Methylomagnum ishizawai: one gene and its partner. The protein of the gene in region 1 interacts with the protein of each later gene in a pairwise test. Links are inferred from orthologs where the notes say so. Each region holds a gene or a part of one and is shown in the gene's direction. Other genes may lie near its edges.

The links. The genes of interacting proteins can lie anywhere in the genome.
Region 2: the proteins of mobA (region 1) and moeA interact in binary tests that used the Escherichia coli proteins (3 or more experiments, as listed by UniProt). The link is inferred for Methylomagnum ishizawai from one-to-one orthologs.

What each region holds. Positions count from the first base shown.
Region 1 is NZ_FXAM01000001.1:2,673,501-2,681,060, reverse strand. What follows is about bases 2,017-4,749. They hold mobA (molybdenum cofactor guanylyltransferase MobA), read left to right. Parts: upstream 2,017-2,952; coding sequence 2,953-3,546; downstream 3,547-4,749. Other genes in these bases: B9N93_RS11870 (flagellar brake protein), read left to right, coding at 3,683-4,438; B9N93_RS11880 (DUF302 domain-containing protein), read right to left, coding at 2,451-2,912; B9N93_RS11885 (hypothetical protein), read right to left, coding at 2,017-2,370. Also shown: B9N93_RS11895 (glycosyltransferase), read left to right, coding at 1-340; B9N93_RS11890 (HD-GYP domain-containing protein), read left to right, coding at 637-1,878; more of B9N93_RS11885, read right to left, coding at 1,933-2,016; B9N93_RS11865 (carbonic anhydrase), read left to right, coding at 4,927-5,727; B9N93_RS11860 (ankyrin repeat domain-containing protein), read left to right, coding at 6,128-6,970; B9N93_RS11855 (AAA family ATPase), read right to left, coding at 6,927-7,560. UniProt on the Escherichia coli protein: Transfers a GMP moiety from GTP to Mo-molybdopterin (Mo-MPT) cofactor (Moco or molybdenum cofactor) to form Mo-molybdopterin guanine dinucleotide (Mo-MGD) cofactor.
Region 2 is NZ_FXAM01000001.1:3,904,160-3,910,119, forward strand. What follows is about bases 31-3,023. They hold moeA (molybdopterin molybdotransferase MoeA), read left to right. Parts: upstream 31-901; coding sequence 902-2,146; downstream 2,147-3,023. Other genes in these bases: B9N93_RS17430 (NAD-dependent epimerase), read left to right, coding at 31-315; mobB (molybdopterin-guanine dinucleotide biosynthesis protein B), read left to right, coding at 385-921; galE (UDP-glucose 4-epimerase GalE), read left to right, coding at 2,194-3,023. Also shown: more of B9N93_RS17430, read left to right, coding at 1-30; more of galE, read left to right, coding at 3,024-3,195; B9N93_RS17450 (cytochrome-c peroxidase), read left to right, coding at 3,338-4,480; B9N93_RS17455 (DnaJ C-terminal domain-containing protein), read left to right, coding at 4,643-5,605; B9N93_RS17460 (chaperone modulator CbpM), read left to right, coding at 5,598-5,906; thioredoxin TrxC, read left to right, coding at 5,918-5,960. UniProt on the Escherichia coli protein: Catalyzes the insertion of molybdate into adenylated molybdopterin with the concomitant release of AMP.

The sequences.
Region 1 (7,560 bases):
TGTCGCGGCGGAACTGGCCCGCGCCCATGTGTTCTGCCTGCCGGCGGTGCGGGAAACCCAGGGATCGGCCCTGCTTTGGGCCATGGCGGCGGCGCGGCCCGTCATCGCCCTGGATTGTGGGATAGCGGCGGATATCGTCGATGCCGAGGTGGGTTTGCTGATTCCGGCCACCGGCCAGCGTTCGGTGGTCGAACGCCTGACCTGGGCCTTGATCGATATCATGAACGCGCCCGAGGTCTGGCGTTTGCGCGGCAAGGCCGGGCGGGTCAGGGTGGAGTCCAGGCATGGTTGGGATGCCAGGATCGAGGCCGTCATGGCGTGGTACCGGCAAATCCTCTAAAGGCTTGAATCCTGTGGCCTCCGCCCTTAGGCTGTACCGGCAGGGGGAGCCGTGCCGTGGTCGCTCCCCGTTTTTGTATGGGATTGCTTGGCCTTGGCAACGGCGTCGCCATATTGCTGTGACGCACCAAAGGCATTATTCCGATGCGGTATATCGCATCGCTAACGGTTACGAAATAACGAGACCGTCTCCTGGGCCGTGACGAAGGCCGCCCGCTCCGCCATTCCCCGATGGCGGGGCAGACCCGGCGCGGTGTTCGCTTCGGCCCATGGGCACCGACCAGCGGAGCGCGAACTATGGATCAACCCCCCCGGAAAGTCGATTACATCGAGAAAGTCAAATTGCGTGTGGGCGAGTTGCGTCCCGGCATGTTCGTTTGCGAACTCGACAGGCCATGGCTGGAAACGCCATTCCTGTTCCAAGGTTTCGAGATCAGGTCCGAGGACGATATCGAGGTGGTGGCCCGCCATTGCGAATACGTCTACATCGACCTGCTGCGCACCCGCCGGGTCGAAATCTCGCTGGACGCCGCGCCCCCGCCGCGCTCCTACATGAGCCGGGAAGCGGTCAGCGCCTACGAGAAGGAGGTCGAGGTGGCCGAAAACGCCCGCCGCCAGACCACCCAACTGGTTAAGAACTTTGTCGACGAGGTGCGGTTCGGCAAGAGCGTGGATGTCTTGGTGGCCAAGTCGGCGGTCGCCGAGTGCGTGTCCAATGTCATCCGCAACCCCGAGTCGATGCTGTTCGTGGCGCGGATGCGCGATACCGACATGCTGATTTCCCAGCACGCCTTCAATGTCTGCACCTTTTCGGTGGTGCTGGGCCATTACATGGGCTTGGACGCCAAGCAATTGGAGAACCTCGGCACCTGCGGCCTGTTGCATGATATCGGCAAGGTCGCGATCCCGGCGGCGATTCTGAACAAACGGGGCAAGCTCGCGCCCGAGGAAGTGACCGTGGTGCGCAACCACGCCGAGCAGGGACGGAACATCCTGATGTCGGGGCGGAATGTGTTCAGCGGGACGGTCGATGTGGCCTACGGGCACCACGAGCATATGGACGGTAGCGGTTATCCGCGCGGCCTACAGGACCACCAGCTCAACCTGAATTGCAAGATCGTGGCGGTGGCCGACCGCTACGACGCCCTGGTCAGCCAGCGCCCGTTCCGGCCGGCTTATAACCATCTCGACGCCATCCGCCTCCTGAACCAGATGTCGACCGGCCGCCAGCTCGACCAATCGTTGACGGCGGGCTTCGTGGCTTGTATGGGGGCTTATCCGCCGGGCACCGTGGTGGAACTCAGCACCGGCGAGATCGCCATCGTCCTGCAAGCCAATCCCAAGCAGCGCCTCAGGCCGCAGATCATGGTGGTGCGCAACGCGGCGGGCGTGTCCTGCAAGGAAAGCCTGGTCGATATGGCGCTCAAGGATGTGGACGACAAGGGCCGGCCCTACAAGATCAAGACCGTACATCGGGCCGAGGATTTCGGCATCGACCTGGAGAAGCACCGGACTTCGATCTTGAATGCCTTTGGTTGAACCGCCGATGGCCCTTGGAGCCGTGGCCGGGCCGCGTTCCAAGGCCGGCGGTTTTTACGGCGTCTTTTCGGCTCCAGCGGCTCCCGGCAACACCGGGAAACACCCTTCAGCCTCTTTCTTCGCCGCCTTCAGCCGGTCGCGCAATTCCTTCGATTTCGGCGGATCGCGGAATTCGCCGCCCTTTTCGCCGGGGGTGTCGAACAGATAGGTGAAGGTCAGCGCCTCGGAATAATCCTGGTAATTCAAGCGGCCGGCGATTTTGTCCACCGCGCAGACGCAGTGGTATAGGTTGTCGAGGTTCTGCCCGCCACGTTCCGCCATGCATTGCATGACGTATTCGACCCGCGCCTGGGTCGGGAAATCGTTGACCGGCGCGGCGGCTTCCTTGGCCGGGGCGGCGGGTTTCGGGGTCGGGTTTCGGGGAGCGGCGGCGGCGGTGGCGGCGGCCAACAGGGCGGACAAGGCCCAAGCGGTGCGGACGGTTCGGTTCATTGCTGTGCTTTCGGGTGGTGGGGCGGAAAACCGGCGGAATGATAGGGGGCGGGCCGGTCCTATGCAATGTTACGGAAGCTTCACGGCTCGGCGGCGAAATCCACGATTTCCCTAAGCTGCCGGTTCATGTCGCGGGCGAACTCGCCCATCCGGGGATTGGCCGAGTCGGTGGGCAGCAGATGGGTGGTGATATGGACCCGGCCCCGTTCCGAGCGCACCGACACGTTGCAGGGCATGTAGGCCACCGCTGCCGGTTCGAGTTCCAACATCCGCCGGGCCAGGCTCAGGTTGCAGAATTGGATCGTGTCGTAATCGGGGAAGGCGATGTGTTCGCGCGCGCGGATCACGCTGCCGATCTTGTTATGGCCGGTGATGCGGAAATTGCGCTCGGTGATGGCGAGTTCCAACTCGGCCAGCACATCGGCGTAGGGCTTGACGGTCTCGGCGTGGTAGTAGCCCGGTTCGGGGTCGGGCCGGGTCGTGGCGCAGGCTGGCAGCAGGAGGATGGTGGATGCGAAAATCGCGCTGGGAATCCTGGACATGGCAGGTCGCTGGGCATAGGGTTGGGATTAGGGTATCACCATGGTTTTCGACCGGGCAAAGATAACCGGCGTGGTGCTGGCCGGGGGCCGGGGCCGACGCATGGGCGGCGCGGACAAGGGCTTGTTGCCGTTCCGGGGGCGGCCCTTGGCGGGCTATGCCGTGGAGGCGTTGGAACAGGTGGCGGGCCGCGTCCTGGTCAGCGCCAACCGCAACCCGGAGCTTTACGCCCGCTTCGGCCATCGCGTGATCGCCGACCCGGACGGGGGCTTCGACGGTCCCCTGGCCGGCTTGCTGGGCGCGATGCGGGCGGCGGATACCCCCTACGTATTGACGGTGCCCTGTGATTGCCCGTTCGTCACCGGGCCGTTGTTGGCGCGTTTGCCGATTCAACGCGAGGCCACGGGCGCTCCCTTGTGCGCGGCCCACGATGGTGAGCGCCTGCATCCGGTGTTCCTGCTGGCGGAGCGGGGCTTGGCGGACGACCTCGCAGCCTATCTCGCCGGGGGACAGCGCAAGGTCCAGGCCTGGCTGTACCGGCATCACCCGGTCCTGGTTGATTTTTCCGACCATCCCGAAGTGTTCGCCAATCTCAATACGCCTGCGGAACTGTCCTATTTGGAGGGGCATGCTTGAGCGGTAGACGGTTCATAATGGCTTTATCATGTCAATTTATGCGGTGTTAATTGTCACTATTGCGAGGAGTGGGACAGGGAACCGTTTAGCTTGTAGAATCCAGCCATCACCATAAATCAGGCCCGGGATCGCACCCATGCATACCGAATCCATAGATGACCACGTCGGCTATACCCTGCGCGGCCAAGGCGAAATCCTCGAAAAACTCAGGCTGATGCAGCGCAAAAGGTGCTTGGTGACCGCCCACCATCCAGACTCCAAGGCCAACCTGGTGACGGCCATCGTCGAGATATTGCCGGAGCGGGGCTGGATCGTATTCGATATGGGGTCCAGCGAGGCCGTGAACCGCCAGTTTGCCAAGGCCCGGCCCGTGGTGTTCATGGCCCAGGTGGATGGCGTGCGGAGCCAGTTCTTGGTGGAGGGCTTGACCGAGACCACTTGGCGGGGCGAGCCGGTATTCGCCGCGCCGCTGCCGCAGTCCTTGTTCTGGCATCAACAGCGCGAGTTCTACCGGGTGGCGATCCCGCTGGCGATGCCGGTCAAATGCCGGGTCGGGCTGGAGGGCGGCGCGGTGGAATTCGGCGTGTACGATCTCAGCCTCTCCGGGTTGGCCCTGTCCGACAAGGGCGCCCGCATCGGTGCCGGCCTGGATGTCGGCCATCTCCTGGAGGGCTGCAAACTCGTGCTGCCCAGCCAGCCCGATATTCCCGTGAACCTCGAAATCCGCAACAAAATCCTCCAGGCCCGCCCCGACCGGCCCCAGGCCCAGCGGGTGGGCTGTGCCTTCCGCAGCCTGGGCCGGGGGATGGAGACCCAGTTGCAGAAGTTCATTTTCGAGGTGGAGTTGTGGCAGAAGCGGCAGGGCGCGGCGGCGCGGTACCAATCCAGATAAGCCGGGGCGATCTTGATTTCGGCGGGAATGCCGAAATCCGGTGCCGCGCCGCCCGTCCCGGAATTTCCCGTCTTGCCGGCCGCCCGGCCTGGCCCTGCGGGCTACCCTATCGGCGCGTTTCCGTCCGTGAATTTTTTCACGGAAATTCGGATTTATCGTGGATTTGATCTACGCTTGAGAACGGTCGTCCGGTACACAGACTCGCCGCCGGACTCTTGACACCGATTTCACCGAAAGGGAACACACCATGTCCATCAAACCGTTGTCCTTGATCCTGGGTTTCCTCGCCGTCGGCGCGGCCGTCGCGGCGGAACAATCCGGCACCCCCCGCCCCAGACCACCACTACTACCACCACCGCCACCCCGGCCACCACCCCGCCGCCACCGCCTCCTCCGCAGAGCCTGGCCGATTATTGCAGGGAACACACCTGCTGACGGACCCGCGCCCACCGTTCCGATAATTCCAATAAAAATCGCAGGCTTATCCTATGACGATGAAAAATCAGCTCCGCGCTTCCCTGCTCGCCGCCATATGCGGCGTGGCATCCACTCCCCTGGCCCTGGCGGCCGACATGCCGCATTGGACCTACGACGAGCAAGCCCATTGGGGCGATATCCCGAGCGAAGACCCGCTCGCCACCGGGGCGCATCTTTATCCTTATGCCGTATGCGACATCGGTGGCAGCCAGTCGCCGATCGATATCAGCGCCGCCAAGCTGGTCCATCCCGACGCCTTCAACGCGCTCAGGCTGGTCTACGCCAGTGCGCTCCAGCCCACCTATCTCAACAACGGCCATGCCGCCCAGGTCAAGATGGCGACCGATTATCCGGGTGTTTTGAGGATCGGCAAGGACGAATATCCTTTGTTGCAATTCCATTTCCACGCGCCCAGCGAGCATAAGGTCGACGGTGTGGTCCACGCGGCGGAATTGCATTTCGTGCATATCCGCCAGGACGGCAAGATGGCGGTGGTGGGCGTCTTCCTCGACGAGGGGGCCGAAAACAGGACCATCGGCAAGATATTGAAGTCCATGCCGGCCACGTCCGGCAGCGCCTCCGGTCCCGCCTTGAATCCGATGGCGCTGTTGCCGGCCGCGGTGGACCGGCAGTCCTTCTATACCTATGGCGGCTCGCTGACCACGCCGCCTTGCACCGAAGGGGTGAATTGGTACGTGCTGGCGACGCCGATCACCTTGTCCACCGCCCAGCTCGACCAGCTGAAGGCTATCTATGACGGCAACGCCCGCGACGCCGGGGCGGCCCGCACCGTGACCAGCACCCTGCCCTGAAGGTCCGCCGGCACCCAGGCTCCGCTTGGGTGTCGGCCCGATCCCACGCCTGTATCTCCCAAACCCTCTTCCCGATTCCCGCCGCGCATTCTCGCGCTTTGCCTCGGCACCGGGCGGCGTCGATGCACCATTCACGGGCGTTATCCCGCCCTAATCCGGCTCCGTGCTTGTTCATGGTTCGGATTTCCCACCGCCCCGGCCTGGAAACCCTACCGCCGGCCTGGAAGAATGCGTGGCGTTCCTTGGATACGCGCTTTCCGGAGCTTGGCAGGATGTTTGCAAACCCCACGGCCATAACGTGTTTTCTTGGGTTCCCACGGTTGCCGTGGGTGCGTGGTGTTGACGCCGCTCCCCGGTCGGGAAGGGCGGCGATTCATAGACAAGGTAGTTCGGTCGAACCATGATTCAGCAAATTTCCATAGCGGCGGCCTCCGTGCTGGTCCGCGAGAAATCCCCGGTGATCCTCGACGTGCGCGATGCCGCCGCCTACAACGACGCCCGCATCCCCGGTGCCATCCCCGTGACCCTGTCGACCCTACAGTCCACGGTCAAGAAATTCCGGCGCGATATGCCCTTGTTGATCTATTGCTACCGGGGCAATAACAGCTTGGATTGCGCCCGTTTACTGGAGAATCGCGGATTCAGCGAGGTGTACAGCCTGGAGGGTGGTTTTTATGCCTGGCAGACGGCGGGGCAGGCCATCGAGCGCCCGCCGCGCGGTCCCGCCGTGGTCAAGCTCAATCCGGTGGCGGAATGGTTGTTGGAACAGGGCGGCGATCCCGGCGACGCCAACCATCCCTTGCCCTGCGGCACCCCGCCCTTGATCAAGGCGTGCCAGCGCGGTTTGGCGGATATCGTCCGGGGCTTGGTCGAGGCCGGGGCCGATCTCCGTCGCGCCGACGCCTATGGCAACGACGCCCTGTGGGCGGCGTGCTATAGCGACGATGTCAAGACCATCGCCGTGTTGTTGGAGGCCGGGATCGATATCAACCGGCGCAATCCGGCGGGCGCGACCGGCTTGATCTACGCCGCCTCGGCGGGCAAGACCGCGGCCGTGGCCTATCTGCTGGAAGCCGGGGCCGATGCCCAGATCAAGACCGACGACGATTTCACCGCGCTGGATTTGGCGGCGAACCTCGATATCCTCAACCTGCTGCGGCGCGGGCGGCGGCGCCTGGCCGGGGTGGAGCGGGGCGGCGTCAACCGATGTACACCCGGCTTTTCCCCCCCGCCAGGCGTTTGACCTGGACCCGCGTCCCGATCCGTTCGGTCATCTCCTGCACATGGGAGATGACCCCCACCTTCCGTCCCTGCGCGTGCAGGCAATCCAGGGCGTCCATGGCGACGCGCAGGGTGTCGCTGTCGAGGCTGCCGAAGCCCTCGTCGATGAACAGCGATTCCACCCGTACCTTGTTCGAGGACAGCGCGGCCAGCCCCAGGGCCAGGGCCAGCGACACCAGGAACGATTCCCCGCCCGACAGCGAATGCACCGAGCGCACCTCGTCGCCCATGTCCTTGTCTTCCACCATCAGGGCCAGCTTGTCCGGCACCCGCTTGAGCCGGTAGCGCCGCGATAGGTCGGCCAGATGGCGGTTGGCGTAGGCGATCAGCACTTCCAGGCTGAGTTGCTGGGCGTAGTTGCGGAATTTCTTGCCATCGTGCGAGCCGATCAGTTCGTTGAGCTGGCCCCAGAGCCGGGTGCTGGCGGCTTGCTGCCCGATATCGGCCAGGAGGGCGGCGGTCTGGGCCTGGCGCTGGTCGTCGGCGCGGAGCAGGGCCGCGAGTTCCACCCGGCGGGTGTCGGCGGCCTTGAGTTCGTCGGCCAGGGCGGCG
Region 2 (5,960 bases), 1.2 Mb from region 1 along the record:
GACCGGGTCGCCAGCCCCAACCCGGACTGGAACGGCGACCGGCCCGACCCCGGCACCAGCCGCGCCCCCTACCGCCTCTACAACATCGGCAACAACCAGCCGGTGGAATTGATGCGCTTCATCGAGGTGTTGGAGGATTGCCTAGGCATCAAGGCCGAGAAGAACTTCCTGCCCATGCAAGATGGGGACGTCCCGGCCACCTACGCCGATGTGGACGATTTGGCGCGGGATGTGGGCTACGCGCCCGCCACGCCCATCGAAACCGGCATCGCCCGCTTCGTGGCTTGGTACAAGGATTATTACGGGCATCACTGAATTGTAGGGTGGGCACGTATTCCGTACCCACCGCGATCCCCACCCTCTCGCCACCCGCCATCCAACCCAATGCGCTTCCCCAACGCCCTGGTGCCCCTGCTCGGCTTCGCCGCCCCCAGCGGCACCGGCAAAACCACCCTCCTGAAACAACTGATCCCGCTGCTCAAGGCGCATGGCCTGCGCGTCGGGCTCATCAAGCACAGCCACCACGCTTTCGAGATCGACCATCCCGGCAAGGACAGCCACACGCTCAGGATGGCCGGGGCCAGTCCGGTCATGCTCAGCGCCTCGCACCGCCGGGCCATCATCACCGAACACCCGGAACCCCAGGAACCCCGCCTGGACGGCGAATTGGCCTATTTCGACCAGGCCGGACTGGACCTGATCCTAGTGGAAGGCTTCAAATGGGAAGCCTTCCCCAAGATCGAACTGCACCGGCCCGCCCTAGGCCAGCCGCCGCTGTTCCCGCACGACGGCCACATCATCGCCGTGGCGACCGACGCCGAACCCCACCCCAAGCCCACGGTCCCCTGCTTGGATATCAACGATCCCGGACAGATACTCCGCTTCATCCTGGAAGACTTCCTTGGCCACCGACACCCCTGATTTTTGCGCCGAACCCAGGACGCTGACCCTGGAATCCGCCCTGGAACACCTCATCGCCCGTATCGATCCCATCACGGAATCCGAAACGGTCGCGCTGAAACCCGCCAGGGGCCGCATCCTCGCCCTGGCCCCGGCCTCGCCGCTGGACCTGCCGCCCTTCGCCAATTCGGCCATGGACGGCTACGCCCTGCGGGCGGAGGACAGCGGCCCCCAGGCCGCGCTCGCCGTCATCGGCACCGCCTGGGCGGGCCAGCCGTTCACGGGCGCGGTCGGGCCAGGCCAATGCGTCCGCATCTTCACCGGCGCGGTCCTGCCGGAAGGGGCCGACGCCGTGGTCATGCAGGAATATGTCATCCGCGTGGACGAAACCATCCGCCTCGCCGCCGCCATGAAACCGGGCGCGAATATCCGCCCCCAGGGCGGCGAAATCCAAGCCGGGCAAGCCTTGCTGCCCCAGGGCAAACGCCTGGAAGCCGCCGACCTGGGCTTGCTGGCCGCCGCCGGACTGGCCGAAGTCCCGGTGCTACGGCGGATCAAGGTCGCCATCCTCTCGACCGGCGACGAACTGCGCCCGGTCGGGGAAACCCTGGCCCCCGGCCAAATCCACGACAGCAACCGCTACCTGCTCGACGCCTTGCTGGCCGAACTCGGCGCGGACATCCTGGATTTCGGCACCGTCGCGGACGACCCGGAAGCACTGCGGCGGGTTTTGCTGGCGGCCGCCGCCCAGGCCGACGCCATCGTCAGCACCGGCGGGGCATCGGTGGGCGAGGCCGATTTCGTGGTCGAGGTCTTGCGCGACATCGGCCAGTTCGAATTCTGGAAAGTCGCCATCAAACCCGGCAAGCCCTTCGCCTATGGCCGTATCGGCGCGGCACATTGCTTCGGCCTGCCCGGCAACCCGGTGGCGGTCGCGGTGACATTCCGGCAATTGGTGCGACCGGCGCTAACACGGCTGCAGGGCGAACCGCCCCGCCCGCCCCTACGCCTCCCCGCCCGCTGCGAAACCCGCTTGCGCAAAAAACCGGGCCGCATGGAATTCCAGCGCGGCCGCTACCGGCGCGGGCCGGACGGGACATTCATCGTGGCGGCGGGCGCGGGCCAGGGCAGCGACCGGCTGTCTTCCCTCAGCCTGGCCAATTGCTATATCGTCCTGCCCGCCGACAATACCGGAGTCGAACCGGGCGGCGGCGTCGAAATCGAACCCTTCGACGCCTTCCTCTAAAGCCAAGGAAGCTGACACCAGAGAACCTCAACACCAAGGAGCCATCCATGCAAGCACATCAAGGCGTATTAGTCACCGGCGGGGCCGGCTATATCGGCAGCCATGTCGTCAAGCAACTGGGGGAAAGGGGCGAGCGCATCGTCGTCCTCGACAATCTTTCGACCGGCTTCCGCCAAGCCGTGCTGTACGGCGAGTTGATCGAAGGCGACACCGGCGACACTGAACTGGTCCGCCGCATCCTCAAGGACTACCAAATCGGGGCGATCCTGCATTTCGCCGCCCACACCATCGTGCCGGAATCGGTCGCCGACCCTTTGAAATATTACGGCAACAACACCTGTAAGACCCGCAACCTGCTGCAATGCGCCGCCGAGGCCGGGGTCGCGCATTTCATCTTTTCCTCGACCGCCGCCACCTACGGCATTCCCGACACCGCGGTTTGTGCCGAAACCGCGCCCACCGCCCCCATCAACCCCTATGGCGGCTCCAAGCTGATGAGCGAGACGATGCTGCGCGACCTGTCCGCCGCCACTCCGCTCAAGCATGTGATCCTGCGCTATTTCAATGTGGCGGGCTCCGACCCCGAGGGCCGCATCGGCCAATCCACCCGCAACGCCACCCTGCTCATCAAGGTCGCGGCGGAAGTGGCGGTGGGCAAGCGCGACAAACTCCGGGTGTTCGGCACCGACTATCCGACCCCGGACGGGACCGGCGTGCGCGACTATATCCATGTCAGCGACCTGGCCGATGCCCATATCCGCGCCCTGGACCATCTCAGGGGCGGCGGGGCTTCGGCTACGCTGAACTGCGGCTACGGCCACGGCTACAGCGTGCGGGAAGTGATCGACGCCGTGAACCGGGTCCACGGCAGCCCCATCGCAGTGGAAGAACAACCACGGCGGGCGGGCGATCCGCCGCAACTGGTGGCGGCGGTGAATAAAATCCACGCCACCTTCGCTTGGCGTCCGCGCTACGACGACCTCGATTTCATCGTCAAGACTTCGCTGGATTGGGAAAAGAAGCTGCTGACGCAGCCTTGGGGGGAATGAAGTCCGTTCCATAGCCGACGGAATCCGGGAACCCCCGGATTCCGCGCAACGCCCAGGACCACGCCGCTGCCGCCACGCTTGAGCTTGCCCGGAGGGTTTTCCATAATCGGACCCGATTGCAACCCTCACGCAAGGCAGCGCCATGAACCCCGCCTCCGTACCCGTCCTTTGCCTAGCGCTCGGCGCGGCCCTGTCCCCCGCCGTCCATTCCCTGCCGTCCAAGGCCGAACTCGGCAGGCAACTCTTCTTCGACGCCAACCTCTCGGAACCCGCCGGGCAAGCCTGCGCCGATTGCCACGACCCGTTCCGTGGCTTCAGCGACCAGGACCGCGGTTCGCCCACTTCCGCCGGGGCTGTACCGGGCCGGGCCGGCCCGCGCAACGCTTTGACCGCGATGTATGCCGATTACAGTCCGGCGTTCCATTTCGACGCCAGGGCGGGCCTGTATTACGGCGGACTGTTCTGGGATGGCCGGGCCGCCAGCCTGGAAGCACAAACCAAGGGTCCGCTCCTGAACCCCCTGGAAATGAACAACCCCGACATCGCCACGTTGATCGGCAAGGTCCGCGCGGCCCCCTACGCGCCCTTGTTCGCCCAGGTGTTCGGCCCCGACGCACTGGACGACCCGGCCACGGCCTACGACCATCTGGCGGCGGCCATCGCCGAATTCGAGCGCGGCCCCAAGCTCAACCGCTTTGCCTCGAAATACGACGCCTATCTGGCCGGGCGGGTCAAACTGACCCGGCAGGAGGCCCAGGGCTTGGCCTTGTTCGAGGCACCGGAAAAAGGCGGCTGCGCTTCCTGCCATCTGAGCCGGTCCGCTCCCGACGCTGCGCCGCCCTTGTTCACCGACTTCAGCTACCACAACATCGGCGTGCCCAAGAACCCCAACAACCCGTTCTACGCCCTGCCCCCGGAATTCAATCCAGAGGGTGCGGCGTTCGTGGACCTGGGGCTGGGTGGAGTGCTGGACCAGCCGACGGAATACGGTAAATTCAAGGTGCCCACCCTGCGCAATCTCGCCCGGACCGCGCCCTATATGCACAACGGTTATTTCAGGACTTTGCGCGGCGTGGTGGATTTCTACAACAGCCGGGACCGCAAGCCCGCCTGCCCCAAGCCCCTGCTCGGGGAAAGCGCCGCCCTGCGCCGGGGTTGCTGGCCGGTCCCGGAAACCAGCGCCAACCTGAACACCGCCCAAGTCGGCCACCTGGGGCTGCGCGACACCGAAATCGACGCCATCGTCGCCTTCCTGCTGACCCTGACCGACGGCTACCAGCCCTGACCCGTCCGGTTTGGGTCCGTGGAAAGCTCCCGGAGTCCGAAGCTAGCTTTGGACTCCGGCCACAACCCCGGATCGCCTCCCAGGCCGGGTCCAGCTTGATATTCCCACCAACCACCACCATTTTCAGGGCTATCTATTCCAACCTCCCAACGGCAGGCAGCCATGCAGTTCAAGGATTATTACCAGACCCTCGGGGTGGCGCGGACGGCCACGGCAGCCGACATCAAAAAAGCCTTCCGCAAGCTGGCCCGCAAATACCACCCGGACGTTTCCAAGGAAAAGGACGCCGAACAGCGCATGCAGGAACTGAACGAAGCCTACACGGTGCTATCCGATCCCGAAAAACGCGCCGCCTACGACCAAGTCGGGCGCGGCTACCAACCGGGCCAGGATTTCCGGCCGCCGCCGGACTGGGACGCCGGTTTCGAATTCGCGGGCCAGGGGTCCGGGCCGGGCGAGGCGGCGGATTTCAGCGACTTCTTCTCCGAATTATTCGGGCGCAGGAGCCGTAGCGGCGGCGGTTTCGGCAAACGCGGCGACGGCTTCCGGGCGGCGGGCGCGGACCATCACTCCAAGGTGATGCTGGACCTGGAAGACGCCTTCCGCGGCGCGACCCGGCGGGTTTCTCTGCGGGCGCCGCGCTTGGACGGCCAGGGCCATCTGGTCATGGATAACCGCGACCTGACCGTGAAGATTCCCAAGGGCATCCGCGCCGGACAAACCATCCGCCTGGCGGGCCAGGGCGCGCCCGGCAGCGGCGGCGCGGCGGCGGGGGATTTGCTGTTGGAAGTGCATTTCCAGCCCCATCCCCGGTTCCGGGTGGCGGGCGGGGATTTGCACCTCGATTTGCCGGTCGCGCCCTGGGAAGCGGCGCTGGGCGCGGTGATCGCGGTGGAGATGCCGGACGGTCCCTTGAAAGTCCGCATCCCGGCGGGGGCGCAGAGCGGCCAAGTCCTGCGCGTGCGCGGCAAGGGCATTCCCAGCCAGCCGCCGGGCGATTTGCTGATCGCCATCCGGGTGGTGCTACCGCCCGCCGACAGCCCCAAGGCGCGGGAGCTTTACGAGCGGATGGCCCGCGAACTCGCCTTCGATCCACGCCAGCACGGGAGCCACGACCATGCGTGAGAACGACATCCTGATCGGCAGCCTGATGGAGGAAACCTGGCTGACCCTGGAACAAGTGGCGGCCGCCTGCCGGGTCGAACCGGACTGGCTGGTGCGCCATATCGAGGAAGGTTTATTTCCCGGTAGCCGGGGCACGGCGGGGATTTGGCGGTTTTCCAGCGCCCAGTTGCGCCGGGCGCGGCGGATGCGGCAAGTGGAGCGCGATTTCGACGCCGTGCCGGAACTGGCGGCCCTGGTCGCCGATATGCTGGAAGAATTGGATGAACTCCGGGCGCGGCTGGACCGCGCCCGCCCACGTTGAGGGGAAAACCGATGAACGACAAACTGCATTTGGTCTGCCCGCACTGCCACGCGG